DNA from 3 places in the Aciduricibacillus chroicocephali genome. Region 2 is predicted to be linked to each of the others. Evidence: predicted binding sites of a transcription regulator. Region 2 holds the regulator's gene; each other region holds the start of a gene.
What was found. The regulator LexA, encoded in region 2, represses DNA repair genes until DNA is damaged. The targets are predictions, from matches to a motif close to CGAACATATGTTCG.
Positions count from the first base shown of each region.

Region 1: the regulator LexA is predicted to act here: its motif matches at 3,417-3,430, upstream of addB (helicase-exonuclease AddAB subunit AddB).
Region 3: the regulator LexA is predicted to act here: its motif matches at 2,766-2,779, upstream of QR721_RS07485 (DNA polymerase IV).

Region 1 covers NZ_CP129113.1:904,199-910,007, forward strand. Annotated here, with positions in the region: gene lplA (lipoate--protein ligase) at 1-789, shown strand, start outside; gene QR721_RS04745 (competence protein ComK) at 938-1,459, shown strand; gene QR721_RS04750 (YhjD family protein) at 1,353-1,796, opposite strand; gene QR721_RS04755 (TVP38/TMEM64 family protein) at 1,973-2,599, shown strand; gene lepB (signal peptidase I) at 2,678-3,253, shown strand; gene addB (helicase-exonuclease AddAB subunit AddB) at 3,518-5,809, shown strand, end outside.
Region 2 covers NZ_CP129113.1:1,261,440-1,267,248, reverse strand. Annotated here, with positions in the region: gene tkt (transketolase) at 1-1,700, opposite strand, end outside; gene QR721_RS06605 (DUF896 domain-containing protein) at 1,782-2,015, opposite strand; gene QR721_RS06600 (YneB family resolvase-like protein) at 2,079-2,738, opposite strand; gene lexA (transcriptional repressor LexA) at 3,018-3,641, shown strand; gene QR721_RS06590 (YnfE family protein) at 3,665-3,925, shown strand; gene QR721_RS06585 (YqcI/YcgG family protein) at 3,961-4,677, opposite strand; gene QR721_RS06580 (excalibur calcium-binding domain-containing protein) at 4,860-5,126, opposite strand; gene QR721_RS06575 (hypothetical protein) at 5,300-5,440, opposite strand; gene QR721_RS06570 (twin-arginine translocase TatA/TatE family subunit) at 5,454-5,636, opposite strand.
Region 3 covers NZ_CP129113.1:1,426,901-1,432,709, forward strand. Annotated here, with positions in the region: gene QR721_RS07470 (endonuclease Q family protein) at 1-1,072, opposite strand, end outside; gene QR721_RS07475 (NUDIX domain-containing protein) at 1,065-1,625, opposite strand; gene QR721_RS07480 (aldo/keto reductase) at 1,749-2,663, shown strand; gene QR721_RS07485 (DNA polymerase IV) at 2,804-4,036, shown strand; gene QR721_RS07490 (YolD-like family protein) at 4,055-4,420, shown strand; gene QR721_RS07495 (SDR family NAD(P)-dependent oxidoreductase) at 4,428-5,222, opposite strand; gene QR721_RS07500 (glycerophosphodiester phosphodiesterase) at 5,316-5,809, shown strand, end outside.

The DNA.
Region 1 (5,809 bases), 360 kb from region 2:
CTCTCTGGTGGTGGAGCGGTCTACCATGATCTTGGCAATCTGAACTTTAGCTTCATTACACAAGATGATGGAGATAGCTTCCATAACTTTGCTAAGTTCACCAAACCTGTCGTCGAGGCTCTTCAGTCAATCGGGGTTCCGGCTGAGTTGAAAGGACGCAACGATCTGCTTGCAGATGGCCGCAAGATTTCCGGTAATGCACAATTTGCGACAAAAGGACGTATGTTCAGCCACGGAACACTTATGTTTGATTCAGAAATTGAACATGTTGTGTCTGCACTTAATGTGAAAAAGGAAAAAATCGAATCAAAAGGAATCAAATCAATTCGTAGCAGAGTAGTGAATATATCGGAATTCCTGGAAGAAAAAATGACAATGCAGGAATTTAAGGAATTGATTTTACGCCATATCTTTGATGTGGAAAAAGTTGAAGATGTACCGCAATATGTTTTGACTGAAGAAGATTGGAAAAATGTAAATGCTATTGCTGATGAGCGTTACAGAAACTGGGACTGGAACTTTGGTAAATCCCCAGCGTTTAACAAGCAGGCTTCACATAAATTCCCATCAGGACTTGTTGATGTACGTCTAGATGTTAAAAGAGGCATCATCGAAAACTGCAAAATTTATGGTGATTTCTTCGGTGTCGGATCGATTGAAGAGGTTGAGAAGAAGCTGGTCGGAGTCAAGCATGAGCGTGAGTCGATTGAGAAAGCACTATCAGATATTGATGTGCCACATTATCTTGGAAAAATTACAAAAGAAGAATTGATTAATCTAATTTACTGATTTTGAGGGGGACAAACCCCCTCTTTTTCCTTTTTGTCATTTTTAAGAACAAATATTTGCCTATTCAGCCTTTTCGGAAACAAGGTAATTTGCTAGATTGAAGATGACCCTTTCTTTCCACTTTAATATTTGGAAGGATGTAATCAATTTGACAAATCACCTCTACGCAACAAGCTACGAAGTAAATCCTCTTACACTTGCTATTCTTTCAAGAAAAGATGAGAAGGGCAGAACGACTGCATATGTTCTTGAACAGGATGCTGAATATGTCGTTTCCCGAACGCCAACGAATATTATTGATCAGAGCTGTTCTTACTTCGGTGCGAGTCTTAAAGGCCGCCAAGAAGGGACGAGAAGTATTTGTGGCATCACACACAAAGCTCCAATCTCAATCGATCCGGCAAGCGGTATGTATTTTTTCCCGACAGCCTCTCCATCAAACGCGCTCTGTTCCTGGATCGCACATTCACATATTGAGACACTTCATTCTCTTCCTAACCAAAATACTGAGATTACTTTCAAAAATGGTACGAGTATCGTCGTTGAGGCTTCACAAGGGTCCATCATGAATCAGGTGCAGCGAACGGCTCATTTTCGCTATTTGCTTGATAAACGCCTGCAAGGTCTGCCACGCTCTTTTGGGACGTCGGAACGGCTCCCGGTAATATAAGCTCTCTCATAATTGCTTCAACCTGTTTTCTGATTGCAGGATTGAAATAGTTGCGCTGTTCTTCTTTACGTCCTGAAATGAACATATAAGATGAGAATGACTCGTTCTGACTTAGTCTCGATACTCGTATTTTCCTCTCATGCATCGATTTCCTTAGTTCGCGCCTCTCTTTTTTTGCTTTAACAAGTAATTTTTCAATGAAATCAAGATAAGGTTCTTTGATTTTAAATGCTCCATTCGCAAAATGTTTCATGTCCTGTTCGAGAACCGTAATAGCCATTGACAGGAATAGAAAGCGTGAAGCAAGGTTGAATTCATCTTCTTTTAAATAACGCATTAAAACACACTCCTTCAGATGAAGAACGTTTGTTCTATTTTATGATGCCCGATTTTTGTTATGAATGCAATGGAATTTTTTCGGGAAAGAAAGGGTCTATGCATATTCTTTCCTGTAAAAAGGTTTATACTATAGGGTATGCGGCAAATGTTCGAATTGAAGGAGAACTGACTCACATGCATGAAGCAACCTTTGTCATTCTTACACAGAATTTAAAAGATTCAGGCCAGTATGAGGAGCAAGTAAAATATCTGCTGAATCAATATGAAAACCTCGGTCCTTTACCAGGATTGCTTCTTCCATTTGCAGAAGCATTTTTACCATTTCTGCCTCTCATCGTATTTGTCTTTGCGAATGCGGCAGCATATGGTCTACTGAAAGGGTTCATTCTCTCCTGGGCTGGTTCAAGCCTAGGATCAATCCTCGTATTTCTTATTGTTCGCAGACTCGGCAGGAAGAAGTGGGTCCGAAAAATTGCGGATCATAAGCAGGTCCATAAAGTGACAGAGTGGGTGGATCGCCACGGTTTTGGACCTTTATTTCTGCTCTTATGCTTTCCATTCTCACCGTCTTCCATTATTAATATTGTTGCCGGATTAAGTCGGGTCAGCACTCAGCAATTCATTCTAGCTGTCTTATTAGGTAAGTCGGTTATGATTTTCTCTATTGCCTACGTTGGGTCGAGCATTTTCTCGTTTGCTGAGAATCCTGTGAAGACCATTGTGGTCGGCATCTGTATAGTTCTGTTCTGGATGTTTGGAAAATTGATTGAGAAGCGGCTGCAACGCCGGAACAAAATGTAGCACCAATTTACAGAGTGTGATTAAAAGAGGTTTTTTCGGGAAAAATATGAGTAAAGAAAAGACCTGGAGGAGACAGCTATGAGAAACCGACTGCTCCGGCTTATTCCACTCATGTTGGTCGCTATTATGCTAGGCATGATGGTTCATGCCGTTCTCTTTGTAAATTACATCGTGGATGGGAAATCAATGGAACCATCTTTTGATGATGGCAATACGCTTGAGGTTAACCGGATTGCGTATAATCTGCACGAAGCAAAACGTTTTGATGTCATCGTTTTTCATGCGAATGAGAATGAGGACTTTGTAAAGCGAATCATTGCGCTTCCTGGTGAAACGATTGAATTTCGTGATGACAGTCTTTTCGTGGATGGCAAGCAGATTGAGGAGCCTTTCCTGAAGAACCGGATTCATGACCAGATTGGCCAATACACAGAGGATTTCACACTTAAAGAAAAGACGGGTAAGCAGACTGTACCGCCAAACGCAGTCTTTGTAATGGGTGATAACCGGCCGGACAGTTATGATTCAAGAGCATTTGGATTTGTTGAGAAGGAACAGATTGTTGGCAAGGTGAATAGACACTGGACTGAATCCAAAAAACCGTCGAATGTATGGCAATCAGCAATAATCCCGCTATTTTCTCTATGGAAATGAGAAAATAGCGGGATTTTTTAGTTGCTAACACTGATTCAGAAAATAGAGGGACAATATTTGTTGTCGACATTTTGAAGCATTTTTCTCTCCTTTTTGGTATCTTATGGGGGAATGAATTAATGGGATATGTTCGATTTTCATTCTCTAAATTTATGGTACAATGAGAACAAATGTTTGATTTGGCTTTCGGCTGAATTTGTGGAAGTACCGGAGAGGCAGTCATTTACTAAAATGAGATAGAGATTTTAAGTGGGAGGGATTCAAATGGGCATTCGATTTGTACTTGGTCGTTCAGGAGCGGGGCAGAGTGAGCATATTATTGAGGAAATTAAACAAAAGCTGATTGAAAACCCTCAGGGACCACCCATTTTTTATGTTGTCCCTGAACAGATGACATTCCAGCAGGAGCAAGAGCTGTTCGGCGACCCGGAACTGGGTGGCAGTATTAGAGCTCAGGTAGTAAGCTTTTCCCGTCTGGCATGGCGTGTGCTTCAGGAGACAGGAGGTGGGACGAGGCAATTTATCAGTCCTGTCGGAATTCGGATGATGCTCAGAAAAATTATCGATGAAAAGGATGATGGCTGGAATGTCTTCCAAAAGGCAATAGAAAAACAAGGTTTCCTGGAGCAGCTGGAAGGGATGATTACCGAATTCAAACGGTATGATATTACACCAGGCATGCTGGAAGAGCAAATTACGGACATCGACCAGTTCACGCATAAGACACCAAGAGAAATTTCTCTTCAGAAGAAACTAGGCGACCTCACCTACATATATGAGCACCTTGCAAAGGCTCTTGCTGGCAAGTATATGGACGGAGAAGACCAGCTAGATATGTTAAGAGATAGAATTGGGACAACTTCATTTTTCCGTGATGCAGAAATCTATTTGGACGGCTTTTATCAATTCGCACCGAAGGAAATGGCTGTAGTCGAAGCTCTTATGAATAAATGTGAATGTGTCACAATTGCGCTGACGGCTGACCCAGAGCATCTTTATGAAGAAAATGAGATGTCTGAGCTTGATTTGTTTTTTAAAACAAAAGAAACTTATTGGCAGTTTAAGCAGCTAGCTGGAGTGAACGGGATTGGTGAGGAGACGTCAGTTATTTTGGATGGCAAAGATATGAAATTTGCCAACAGCTCAGCATTTCTCCATTTAGAGCGTAATTTTGATTCTCGTCCTTTCCCTGAATATAGAGGAGAGGCTCCAATAAGAATTGCAGAAGCTGTACATCCGCGTGCTGAAGTGGAGGGGATGGCACAGGAAATCCTGAACCTTGTTCGTGACAAGCATTGCCGCTTTAAAGACATTGTTATCTATATGCGTGAGCCTGACACATACCATGATCTCATTCATACAATTTTTGATGATTATGGGATTCCTGTTTTTATAGATGAAAAGAAACCGATGCTCCATCATGTGCTTATTGAACTGATTCGTTCTGCCCTTGAGATGGTTGAGAACAATTGGCGCCATGATGCAGTTTTCAGGGTGTTGAAAACAGGCTTCATTCCCGAGGGGGATGGAGAGTTTCCATTAAATGAAGACGCGATTGATGAGTTGGAAAATTACGTCCTTGAATACGGTATTCGAAGCAGAGATCAGTGGTCAGCAAAGCGTGACTGGAAGTTCCAGCGTTTCCGCGGCTTCGACGAGGCTGCACAGACAGATGAGGAATTACAAATGCAGAAACGGATCAATATGCTTCGACGGCAAGTCACAGCTGCACTTGGTAATTTTGATGAAGAAATCAGGAAAGCTGAAACGATCCGGGAAAAGTCAGAAGCGGTTTATTTCTTGTTGGAGCGGCTTAAGGTGCCGGAACAGTTGGAGAAGTGGCGCACCTATTATGATGATCATGGAGAAATTGAACGTGCCCGTGAACAGGATCAAGTATGGGATGCCATGGTTCAGCTGTTTGATGAAATGGATGAGCTCGGTGCCAAAGAAACCATTTCTTTGAAGGCTTTCCGTGAAACACTGGATGCAGGTCTTGAGTCTCTCAAATTTGCTCACGTGCCGCCAAGCTTGGACCAGGTCATTGTCGGAACAATCGATCGTTCACGTATAAACGGCAAATCGCATGCATTCCTGCTAGGCGTTAATGAAGGAGCATGGCCAATGAAGCCGCCATCAGATGGGATGATTAGTGAAGATGAGCGTGAATTGCTCTTGAAACGTGGTGTTCGACTCGCTGAAACGAGCAGGCGCAAGCTTCTTGATGATTGGTTTTATATCTATTTGGCATTCACTTCTGCACATGAAGGGTTATGGGTGAGTTATCCGCTGAGCGATGAAGAAGGAAAGGCGAAGATGCCTTCACAGCTTATAAGACGCCTGGAAGGTTTATTCCCTTCATGCAGTGAGCGCATATTGCTGCAGGATCCCGACGAACTGTATGATGCCGAGAGATTTATTACAACACCTGTCAAAACAAGAGCAGCATTGACTGCACAGCTGGCGAGGAAACAAAGGAACTATCCAGTGAAGAATATTTGGTTGGACGTTCTTAATTGGTACATTGAAAATACACCGAAATACAGTACAACGTAT
Region 2 (5,809 bases):
GCCAGCTGAACTTCTGAACCAGTAGCAATAAGAATTGCATCCGGCTGCTCCTTCGTGCTTTCACTAATAATATAAGCACCTTTCTTCACGCCTTCATAAGCATGTTCCTTCGTGTTTTCCAACGTAGGTAATCCTTGACGTGTAAGAACAAGAGCAGTCGGTTTGTCCTTCGACTCAACAGCAAGACGCCAAGCTGCAGCTGTTTCATTGCCATCTGCTGGTCGTATAACCGAAAGTCCAGGCATTGCACGGAAAGCTGCAAGATGTTCAATTGGCTCATGTGTCGGTCCATCTTCTCCAACTGCAATGGAATCATGTGTAAATACATATGTTACAGGCATTTTCATAAGTGCGGACAATCGAACTGCCGGACGAAGATAATCACTGAATACGAAGAATGTTCCAGCAAATACTTTTAAGCCGCCATGAAGAGCCATTCCGTTAAGTGCAGCAGCCATGGCAAATTCACGAACACCAAACCAAATATTACGGCCAGCATAGTTAATTCTTGAGAAGTCAGAAGCACTATTAATTGTTGTTTTATTTGAACCTGCAAGGTCCGCGCTTCCTCCAAAGAATGAAGGTACGGCTTCAGCGATTACATTTAGAACTTCACCTGAAGAAGCCCGTGTTGCTAGCTTGTCTTTTCCTGCTTCATACACAGGGATATTCTTTTCGTAGCCTTCAGGCAATTCACCTTTAATAGCCTGTTCAAACTCCTCGGCTAGCTCTGGGAAGGCCTCCTTATAAGTAGCAAATAGTTCATTCCACTCATTATCAGCTTTAGCACCAGGTGTTGCGATTTTGTTTGCAAAATCGTCATAAACCTCTTGCGGCACTTCAAATTCTCCATGCGACCATTTGTAGTATTCTTTTGTTAGAAGTACTTCATCAGTTCCTAATGGAGCACCATGACTTGTAGCAGAAGCAGATTTATTAGGCGAACCATAGCCGATAATCGTTTTGATTTCAATCAAAGTTGGTTGTGTCGTATTTGCTTTTGCTTCTTTAATCGCAGAACGGATCGCATCGATATCATTCCCGTCTTCAACCCGGATAACTTGCCATCCATAAGCCTTAAAACGATCTTCAGTTTCATCAGAGAATGAACGATTAAGGTCTCCATCCAGTGAAATGTCGTTTGAGTCATACAATGCGATAAGTTTGCCGAGGCCAAGATGTCCTGCAAGGGAAGCAGTCTCATGAGAGATTCCTTCCATGAGATCTCCGTCACTTACTAATGCATATGTATAGTGGTCCACAATATTGAAATTCTCTTTATTATATTTTGCACCAAGATGCGCTTCAGCCATCGCCATACCAACTGCCATAGCAATTCCCTGGCCAAGTGGCCCGGTAGTTGCTTCAACACCATCAGTATGATGAACTTCCGGATGCCCAGGTGTTTTGGAATCCCACTGACGGAAGTTTTTCAAATCATCAAGAGATACACCGTATCCGGACAAATGCAGGAGTGAATATAGCAGCATTGAACCATGACCCGCTGATAGGATAAAACGGTCACGATCGAACCACTTAGAGTTTTTTGGGTTGTGGTTCATGAAGTCAGTCCAAAGTGTATAGGCCATCGGTGCTGCACCCATTGGCAGACCTGGATGGCCTGAATTTGCCTTCTCAATCGCATCAATAGAAAGTGTGCGAATCGTATTAATCGATAATTGCTCAATAGTTGCTGACATGTGTTTGCCTCCTGTTTTCTTATAATCCTATTCTATAATGAAAAATGCCTGTTCACAAGAGCGACAGGCATTCTTAATCGATTAATGTTTTTTTCGGCGTTCCTGTAATTCTTTAACCTTTGCAGGAGTGACGTCATTGCCCGCTGGATCGATAACTGTCATCGTACTCAGCTGATTCGTAAACGACTCACGTACGTTTTTTAAATATTCTTGACGAAGTTGTTTCTGTTCGGCTTTTTCCTCTTCTGTTAGACCAGTTGATTTTGCCTTCTTTGAAAGCTCATTTATACGAGCGAGTTTTTGTTTTGTAATCAAATTTTACCGCCTCCTTGCAGAAAAATAAGAAAGCATAGGCCTACTATTGCCTATAGTTATATTTTACTCTTTCAAGTGGCCGGTTTCAATTCTTTTATACTCCTGATATCGTCTATGCACTGTTGCTTTGGAAACGTTGTACCCCAGGCCATTCAGAACAGAGGCTATTTCCTCAAATGTCATCTTAGTTGCACGCATCCGGGCAACTTCCTCAACAGGAAAATCAATTCGCTCCCTACCAGGGGATAAATCCCGGTTTTTTAAATTACGACTTGGATCATAACCGTTTTCAACTGCTTTACGCATTCCTCGTCTAATTTTCATATTGTGAATTTTGCGTTGATATTCCTCCACAATCCCAACGATTTGAAGGACCATAGAGTCTGATTCAGATAATTCCAGTTCACCATCATGAACTGCAGTATAGACAGGAATTTTCATTTTATTCAACTGATGAAACAGAGCAATCTTTGCATTTCCCCGTCCAAGCCTAGTTTCATCCTGTATTAATAGGCAGTCTGCCTCCCCTGCTGAAAATGCATCAAGCATCGTAAAGAGGCCTTCCCGCTCAATTTCATAGCCACTTTCCTGCTCTTCAATTAATGAGACAATAGACATTCCATGCCTGTCAGCAAGTACTTTCAGTTCTTCTTTTTGTCTTAATAGAGATGTTTCCTGTGTATCTTTCGTTGTGCTAACCCTGCAATATATGATTGCTCTCATGATGCTCTCCTTCATACCGAATCAGCTAATAATTAAGAACAAGTATAGCAGAATAAGAGAAAATCCAAAAGTTGCGAGATAGAATGCATCTGTCTTGTCAATTTTGCTGAACATGAGTAACATCTCCTCCATTTTTAGAACGAATGTTCCTTTGTGTCTAACCCGATAATAAACAGAACGTACGGTCTTGTCAAGGTCTTTTTAGAACGAATGTTTGCTTTTGTTATGTGTAAATGATAGACTGTTACTAACAAGACTTATTCAAGAGGTGATAGCGACATGACAAAGCTTTCTAAACGACAGCAAATGATTTTTGATTACATAAAAGATGAAGTACGGACGAAAGGTTATCCGCCTTCTGTAAGGGAAATTGCCCAGGCGGTTGGCCTCGCTTCAAGTTCAACTGTCCATGGTCATCTGTCTCGAATCGAGAGCAAGGGGTTTATACGCCGTGATCCTACAAAGCCACGTGCTATAGAGATTCTCGATATATCGGATACAGCAGGCATACCGAAAGAAGAAGTGCGTTATGCTCCTGTTATTGGAAAGGTAACAGCTGGTATACCTATTACGGCTGTGGAAAATATAGATGAATTCATTCCTCTTCCAAAGAATACGGCAGGGCCTGATGATCATCTTTTTGTGCTTGTCATTCAAGGAGAAAGCATGATTGAAGCCGGAATATTAGACGGAGATATGGTTATTGTTAAACAACAACATACAGCCGATAATGGGGACATCGTTGTAGCAATGACTGAAGAGAACGAAGCAACAGTAAAGCGCTTCTTCAAAGAAAAAGAGCATATTCGTTTGCAGCCGGAGAATGCTACAATGGAACCGCTCATCTATAACAATGTTACAATTCTAGGCAAAGTAATCGGCCTATATCGAACAATTTCCTGATTCGTTTTTGAAGGAGGCTGCGTGTGGAAAGAGACCAAATTTGGGATTATGTCATGGCAATTCGCAACAATGTTATACGCTCGATGGACCCGCCAAGTGATGAGAGAAAAGAAGCCATGCTTGCCCAACGTAAAACGGTCATGGCTTTTGAGAAACAGTTGCTGAAGGAGATTGATAAGGACGAGGACTTTGAAAGTTTTATCAAACTAGCTATCGACTGTGCCCTCGGAGAATACCCTTTTGATGATTTAGTAACATTCTATAATCGAATATGTAAAAACTAGCCCCCTCGAGCTCTTTGGCTTGAAGGGGTTTTACATTATTTGCTCTCTGTTTTAATTGGATGAAAAGGACACTTTCCTATTTCTTTTTCATTATCATCTGATATGATATATTGCCTCCATTCCAATTTATCTGTTCCAATTTGACCTAAATCAGGATGTGGAGGCATATCTTCTATTGCGGCAGCACGTTTACGAATAAACTCGCTCGCTTTTTTACCAGCTTTTGTATGTGATTCAATCCCTTTAAAAATTCTTCTCGGCTGAAATATCATTATCTGACATTTACCGATGTTTCTTGTTATTCTGTTTTTATAGGCAGGCATATTACCAGACACGAAGATTTGCTCTCCATTGTATACAAATTCCCAATCCGGATCTTCTGGATCTCTTGGGAACTGATGTGGCCACTCCATTTGGTCACTTGCATGCAAGTTATTTAAAATACTCCAGAATACCCTTTTATAAAATTCAAAAGACATTTCCTTTTCCAATGGCTTGATAAACAGTACCAAGGCATGTCGCTTCTCACTTGACTTAGATAATATAAGAAATTCTGATAAGACTTTCGGCAGAGAGGACAAATCTTCTTTTTCTGCGTAACAATAGCGCAGATGCCCATGCTTTTCAGCCTGTGTGCCAAAATAACACGGAAACTGCTTGTTTTCCACAATCTCTCTCCAAGCTTCATATTGCTCCACAACCCAGCCTGGCAACTTCTCTTCATGGTTTAACAGGAATTTCCTATCCACCATCTTCACAATTTAATATGCCTCCTCTAAATCGCTCACAATTATCTTTAAAAGTCGCTCATCACAAATTATGTAGACGTTTAAAAATTGTTACGATCACCCAGGATGGCATAGAGCATTAATATCATTTATATAAAATAAAAAAGCGCATTTTCATAAGAAAAATGCGCTTTTCAATACAGGAATTATCTTTCACAAGCAATTCCATCTTTATCACGATCTTTGTTTTTATTAGTTTCATATAGAGATTTTGAAGCATATGGTTTGTATCTTGTTTTTCCACCTTTATTTTTAGTTGTAGAAGACTTAGCGACACCGCCAGCATAATCTTTGTTCAACTCTGTACAATTCTGATAGTATTTCGCTTTTGCTGTTGCTACATCTGTTGATATAAACGATAGACTTAGAAGCAATCCTAACGATACGACAGCCATACAAATCTTTTTAAACATAGGTAATTTTCCCCCTCAAAATTTGATTTTATATTAATACAAAAACTGGCAAAATTCAACAATTTTTTTTCACAAAGAAGCAGACCGTAAATTTCGCTGGTCTGCTTCTTACTTATGTACTGTTATTGTATCTATGAGTATATTCAACAAAACATTCTGCTGATTTTCCTCTTTCACCCTGCCATTCCATAAATTGCAATTACTACAGCTATCAATCCGATAACCAATGAAATTACCAAAGCACTGGCAATTATACCATCCCATTTATCAAAGCCATTATTATGATCACTTGAATTACTTTTATCAATTTGCATCTAATCACCTTTTCTAGGCCTGTTCATTTTTATTAGTATTATCATTTTCATTTATAATTTCGTTGGCGGATTTCTTGAATTCGTGTAATGAAGCTCCAAGTGCCTTCCCAATCTCGGGTAGTTTGCTCGGTCCGAAAACAATCAATCCTGTAATGAGAATAAGGATCATTCCAGGCATCCCGATGTTGCTAAACATTCTTCTTCCCACCCTCAATATATTTTTTTCAGATTATACATCAAAGCCGATTAAATTACTCGAGTTTAATATGGCTTTTACATAAATTTTACAAAGGCATTTAAAATAGAAGAAATTAGTTTAAAGCTTTCTCTATTGTAAATCCGCATTTTCTCAATGGATTTTTCACTATT
Region 3 (5,809 bases), 170 kb from region 2:
GGACAGTCTCTTTCAGACCTTCCAGTGAAGCACGATGAATAACTTCCATCTCTGTCCCAAAACGACTGAGCAGCTTTTCGAAAGTTTTCGGACCAAGCTTCGGCAAATATTCAAGCGGCACTTGATGCTTGTATGGTGGACGTTTGCGCACTCTTGGATGCTCTGTTGCCAGCTCTTCAATCCGGTCACGCACGCCTTTAACAATTTTTTTCGAACCACAGGATGGGCAAACTGCCGTCCCTGGAGGAGCTTCTGTGAAGCAGTCTGCACACACTGTCCTATAATATTTCCCGAGAAGCGGATTCATGCCGTAGTTCTCCGATACATGGCGCCCTTCCACTTCATGGAGAGCCAGCTCCAACTCCTTGAAGGATGGCTCTTTCATAAGGATACTCTGGTATTCTCGGCCGATTTTCGCCAATGAATGGGCATCTGAGTTCGTCACGAATGTATAACTCTGCAGCTCCTCAATCGCATCGGCCATCGTTGTGTCTGAACTGAGGCCGAGCTCCACACCGTCAACAAGATCGGGATCAAATACCTCTTCAAGTGATTGTGCAACACCTTTGCCGTAAAGACTTTTGAATGGCGTGAATGCGTGCGCAATTAGAAACAGTCCTGACAATTCCTTTGTCTTATACTGAAGTTCCTTGCCCGTTCCATAATACCGCTGGGAACTGAGTGTAATATTTTTCATCTTCCCTACAAGCCATTCGGAAAATTGGCCTATACGCTCCAACGACGGGAAGAAGCAGAGCACATGAATCGGTCCTTTTGCATATTCATCATACACTTCGATCTCCGCTCCGGGAATAAGCGTTACATTTTCAAATCTGATACCGCCATCAGCCAGTTCTTGTGCCTCTCCTGATTCCATAAGCTGCTTAATTTCCTCCTGAACTGCAGGTGCATGACAATCGATTACACCGATCAGCTCAATCCCTTTGCGGCGGCTCGCTTCCTTGAGCACATTTGTAAGAGTTAGCGATTTTGCTCCAGTTATTTTCACCGGCTTGCCGTACATATCTCTTCCAATATGAATGTGCAAATCGGCAAAATAGTTCTTAAGCATTTGAAAGCCGCCCTGATGCTTTCAAGTACATCATCGCGTAATTCGTCTTGGCATCGTGAATGCGCTGTTCTTTCATTGCCTCAAATGCTTCTTCAAGGTTCATTTCGACCAGTTCAAGAAATTCATCATCATCTACTTCAACCGGCTCCTCAAGTTTTTCAAGCTTATCTGTAAAATAAATGTACATAATTTCGTCTGCGAACCCGGGAGAAGTATAGAATGAATCTACGAAAACGAGATTCTCCCGCTTTGTCGTGTATCCTGTCTCTTCTTCAAGCTCTCTGATCGCCGTCACATCCGGAGATTCTCCCGCTTCAAGTTTTCCGGCCGGGATTTCGATAATGGATTTTTCAAGCGGCTTCCGGAATTGCTCCACCATGATAATCTTTCCTTCATCTGTAACCGGAATAATAGCGACCGCGCCTTGATGTTTGACGATTTCGCGTTTAGAAATTTTGCCATCAGGCAGTTCAACCTCATCTACTTGCAGACGGATGATTTTGCCATTGTAGATTTCCTTTGTGTTCAATGTTTTTTCTTCAAATTTCTTCATTTATTTGTCCTCCCGCATCTTTGTTTTTAGTATAAGGATTGATTTTCACAATGTAAATCTGTTGAATTCCCGCACCTCTTCTTTCTACAATGATTGTATCCACTTTTCATGGAGGCGAAACGATTGAAGAAAAACGAACTTGGTAAATCCGGGATTTTCACATCAGAACTTTCTCTCGGCTGCATGTCTCTAGGGACAGATGCAAAACAGGCTTTCCGCATTATTGATGCAGCGCTTGATAGAGGAATCAACCACTTCGACACAGCTGATTTATATGATTTTGGAAAAAACGAAGAGATTCTCGGAAAAGCAATCAAAAACAAGCGACAACAGGTAGTCCTCACTTCAAAGGTCGGCAATGATTTCAGCAAAGGGGACGGTTCATACAGGTGGAACCCTTCACATGAACATATCATTACGGGACTGAAAGCGAGCTTGAAGCGGCTTCAGACTGACTATCTTGACTTCTATATGCTGCATGGCGGAACAATTGACGACCCGCTTGATGAGTCGATTGATGCTTTTGAAACACTAAAAAAAGAAGGTCTGATCCGTTCTTATGGAATTTCTTCCATCCGCCCAAATGTCATTCGTGAATACGTAAAGCGAAGCACTATAGATGGTGTTATGATGCAATACAGTATGCTTGACCGCCGGCCTGAAGAAGAGATTCTTGACTTGCTGCAGGAGAAAAACATTAGTGTTCTAGCTCGAGGCCCGCTTGCGGGAGGTCTGCTCAGCAATGATTGGAAACACCAGCTGGCAAGAAAAGGTACCAATGGCTACCTCGGCTATATGCCGGAGGAGCTTGATAGCATTCTCCCTTCTATTGCAGAGCTAGCACAACAGCCGATGAACAGCTTTTCTTTTTCCTATGTTCTAAGCCATCCGGCTGTCGCTACTGCCGTATTTGGCGCAAGTTCAATCGAACAGCTTGAACAGAATACAAGTGCCCTTCCCTCTGCTCCTTTAGGAAAGACCCAGCTCGCTGAACTTCAAAAAATTACAAAACCGCTGCGCTATGAACAGCATCGTTAAGGCGAGACCGCCGCTCCAGAGCAACTGCACTGGAGCGGTTTTCCTTTTGTCCCACAATTATTCCCATGTATTTTAACGATGAAATGAGCTAATATAGGGTATAGAACAAATGTTCCTTTATAGGAAGGAGGGAAACAGATATGAAACAAACGATTTTGATGGCAGATATGCAGTCCTTCTATGCTTCAGTTGAAAAAGCGAGTCACCCTGAGTGGGCGAACAAACCGGTAATCGTTTCAGGAGACCCGGAAAAACGGAGCGGCATCATTCTCGCAGCATGCCCGCTTGCCAAGAAATACGGTATTGAGACGACTGAACCGCTCTGGCAGGCGCGGCGCAAATGTCCGGAAGCCGTCATTGTCCGTCCTCGCATGCAGCTTTATATCGATGTTTCCTGCCTGATTACATCAATCCTTGAACGGTATAGTGATAAAGTCGAAGTATTTTCCATCGATGAACAGTTTATTGATGTGACCGGCAGCACCGGATTGTTCGGAGATCCTGCTCTCATCGCCCGTCAGATGCAACAGGAGATTCTTGAACAAACCGGCATTTTTGCCCGTGTCGGGATTGCCCCAAATAAAGTGCTCGCAAAGATGGCATGTGATGCTTTTGCGAAAAAGAATAAAAGCGGCATTGCCAGGCTTAGCGATGATAATTTCCGGGAGAAAATGTGGCCGCTTCCCGTCAGCAAACTGTTTGGCGTCGGAAGCAGAATGAAACAGCATTTAAACCGGATTGGCATTCGAACGATTGGACAACTCGCTGAATTTCCTGTTGATCGCCTCAGGAAACGCTGGGGCATCAATGGCGAGGTGCTTTGGAGATTCGCCAATGGTATTGACTTGTCTCCAGTAAGTCCGGATACTCACGAGCAACATCAAAAAGCGATTGGGCATCGGATGACTTTGCCCCGCGATTACGAAACAGCCGAAGAAATCCGCGTCATTCTGCTCGAATTGAGCGAAGAAGTCGCCCGCCGCGCACGCCGACAAGGTTATATCGGGCAAACTGCCTCACTCACAATCGGAGGCACAGAATATCATGGACGGTCTGGCTTTCATCGACAAATCCGCATGCTATCAGCGACGAGCTCCGGTCTTGACCTGTATCGCGCTATCCTCCCTCTCTTTGAAAAACATTGGGATGGTTTACCGATCCGCAGTGCTGGAATCTCTCTTTCCCAGCTGTCTGATGCGGCGACAATCCAACTGAACTTGTTTGAACCGACGCTACAAAAAGAGAGGCTTAACGAGGCGATGGACGCAGTACGTGACAAATACGGACCGACGGCGATGTTCCGTGCCTCTTCCCTTGCTGCTGCCGGACAAGTGCATGAGCGAGCCGCAAAAATCGGAGGTCATTATAAATAATTGGAAGGGGGCATATCCATGCGGCCAAACAAATTATCACACGGCCATAATCTAATTTGGGAGTCAAGCCGGATGATGCTGCCGGAACATCGGGCAGCACTCAATTCACTCCATAAACAGAGGAAACATGTAAGAAAACTAGAACTCGATGAACAGGAACAGCTGCTGATTGACATTCAAATCCGCCTGGCGTATGAAACAGATGTCCCAATTAGACTGCATCTGTACAGTCCTGAAGGAAATTTCTCTCTTAGCGGCAACGTCAAGCAGATTGACAGACTTGCAGGGAAGCTGCGCCTGCAAGGTGCGGACAACCAAAAGGAATCCATTCCTCTTTCTGACATCATCGGTGCAGAAATTGATTTACTGCCAGAACACTTGTAGATGTTTTCTATTTCTTATTAAATTGGCTCTTCAACACTTTCTCCATCAAGCCCGGGATGAGCTGGTACATCTTGCTTCCGAATTCCATCCACCACGGCATATTGAGCTCCCTTCTGCTTGTGAATAGCAGACCGGCGACCTTGACGGCTACATCAGCCGGGTTCAGCATATAGCGCTCAACGCTTTTCGCATAACTTCCTTCTGGGTCGGCTTTATCAAAAAAGTCTGTACGCACGGGTCCTACATTCACGGTTGTCACCTGGACACCCATTTCCCTTGCTTCCTGGCGCAGTACATTGGAATAGCCGATCATCGCATGCTTGGAAGCACAATAACCAGCAGATTTTGGTGTAGCGATCTTTCCGGCTTGTGAAATGATATTGACAATATGTCCGCTGCTGTTCTTACGAAAATGGGGCAGCATATATTGAATTGTCCGTATCATCGCAAAGACGTTGAGGCGGAACATACGGTCAAGATCAGACCAATCCATATCAAGAACAGCATCGAACTTTCCGACCCCAGCGTTATTAATAAGAGCATCAATTCGCTCATGCTTTTCAAGAATCGTTTCAAATGTTCCGGAAAGCGCTGCTTCATCCAGCAAGTCTGCCGAATAGACGAATGCTTCAATGCCAGTCGTTTCGGCAATTTGCCGGCGGACAGCCTCAAGCTTGTCCAAAGATCTCGCAATCAAAATTGGAATGCCGCCAGCTTTTGCAATCTCCATTGCAAACTGTGCACCCAAACCGCCTGAAGCACCCGTAATAATAATTTTCTTTCCTGTAATCGATTTGTTCATCTGTTTTCAAGAAAGCTCTAAAGGCTTTCTCTCTCCCCTTTCAAATTGACTTTTGCGATCATTTCCAACAGAATAAATAACGAGGTGATATTCATGAGACCGAGCATCATTGCACATCGCGGAGCAAGCAATTTTGCCCCGGAGAATACGCTGCCGGCATTCCAACTCGCCTGGGAAATGGGTGCTGACGCAATCGAGACAGATTTGCATCTGACGAAAGATGGCATTCCGGTGCTCATTCATGATGAAACAGTGAATCGAACGACGAACGGCAGAGGATATGTGCAAGATTTCACACTGGCTGAACTGCAGATGCTCGATGCCGGCGCAAAGTTCTCTGCTGCGTATTCAGGCACAGGCATTCTCGATTTAGCGACCTTTCTTCAGTGGGCAAAGCCAAAACCGCTTAAACTGAACCTGGAATTGAAAAATAATAAAATCGACTATCCTCATCTCGAGGAAATCGCCTATGAATATGTAAGTGCTGCTGGCATGCTTGATCGCATTATATTTTCCACTTTCAACCTTGATAGTGTCAAGCGGCTTGGCCGCTATCGGGAAAAGACGGAAATCGCCATGCTCGCTTC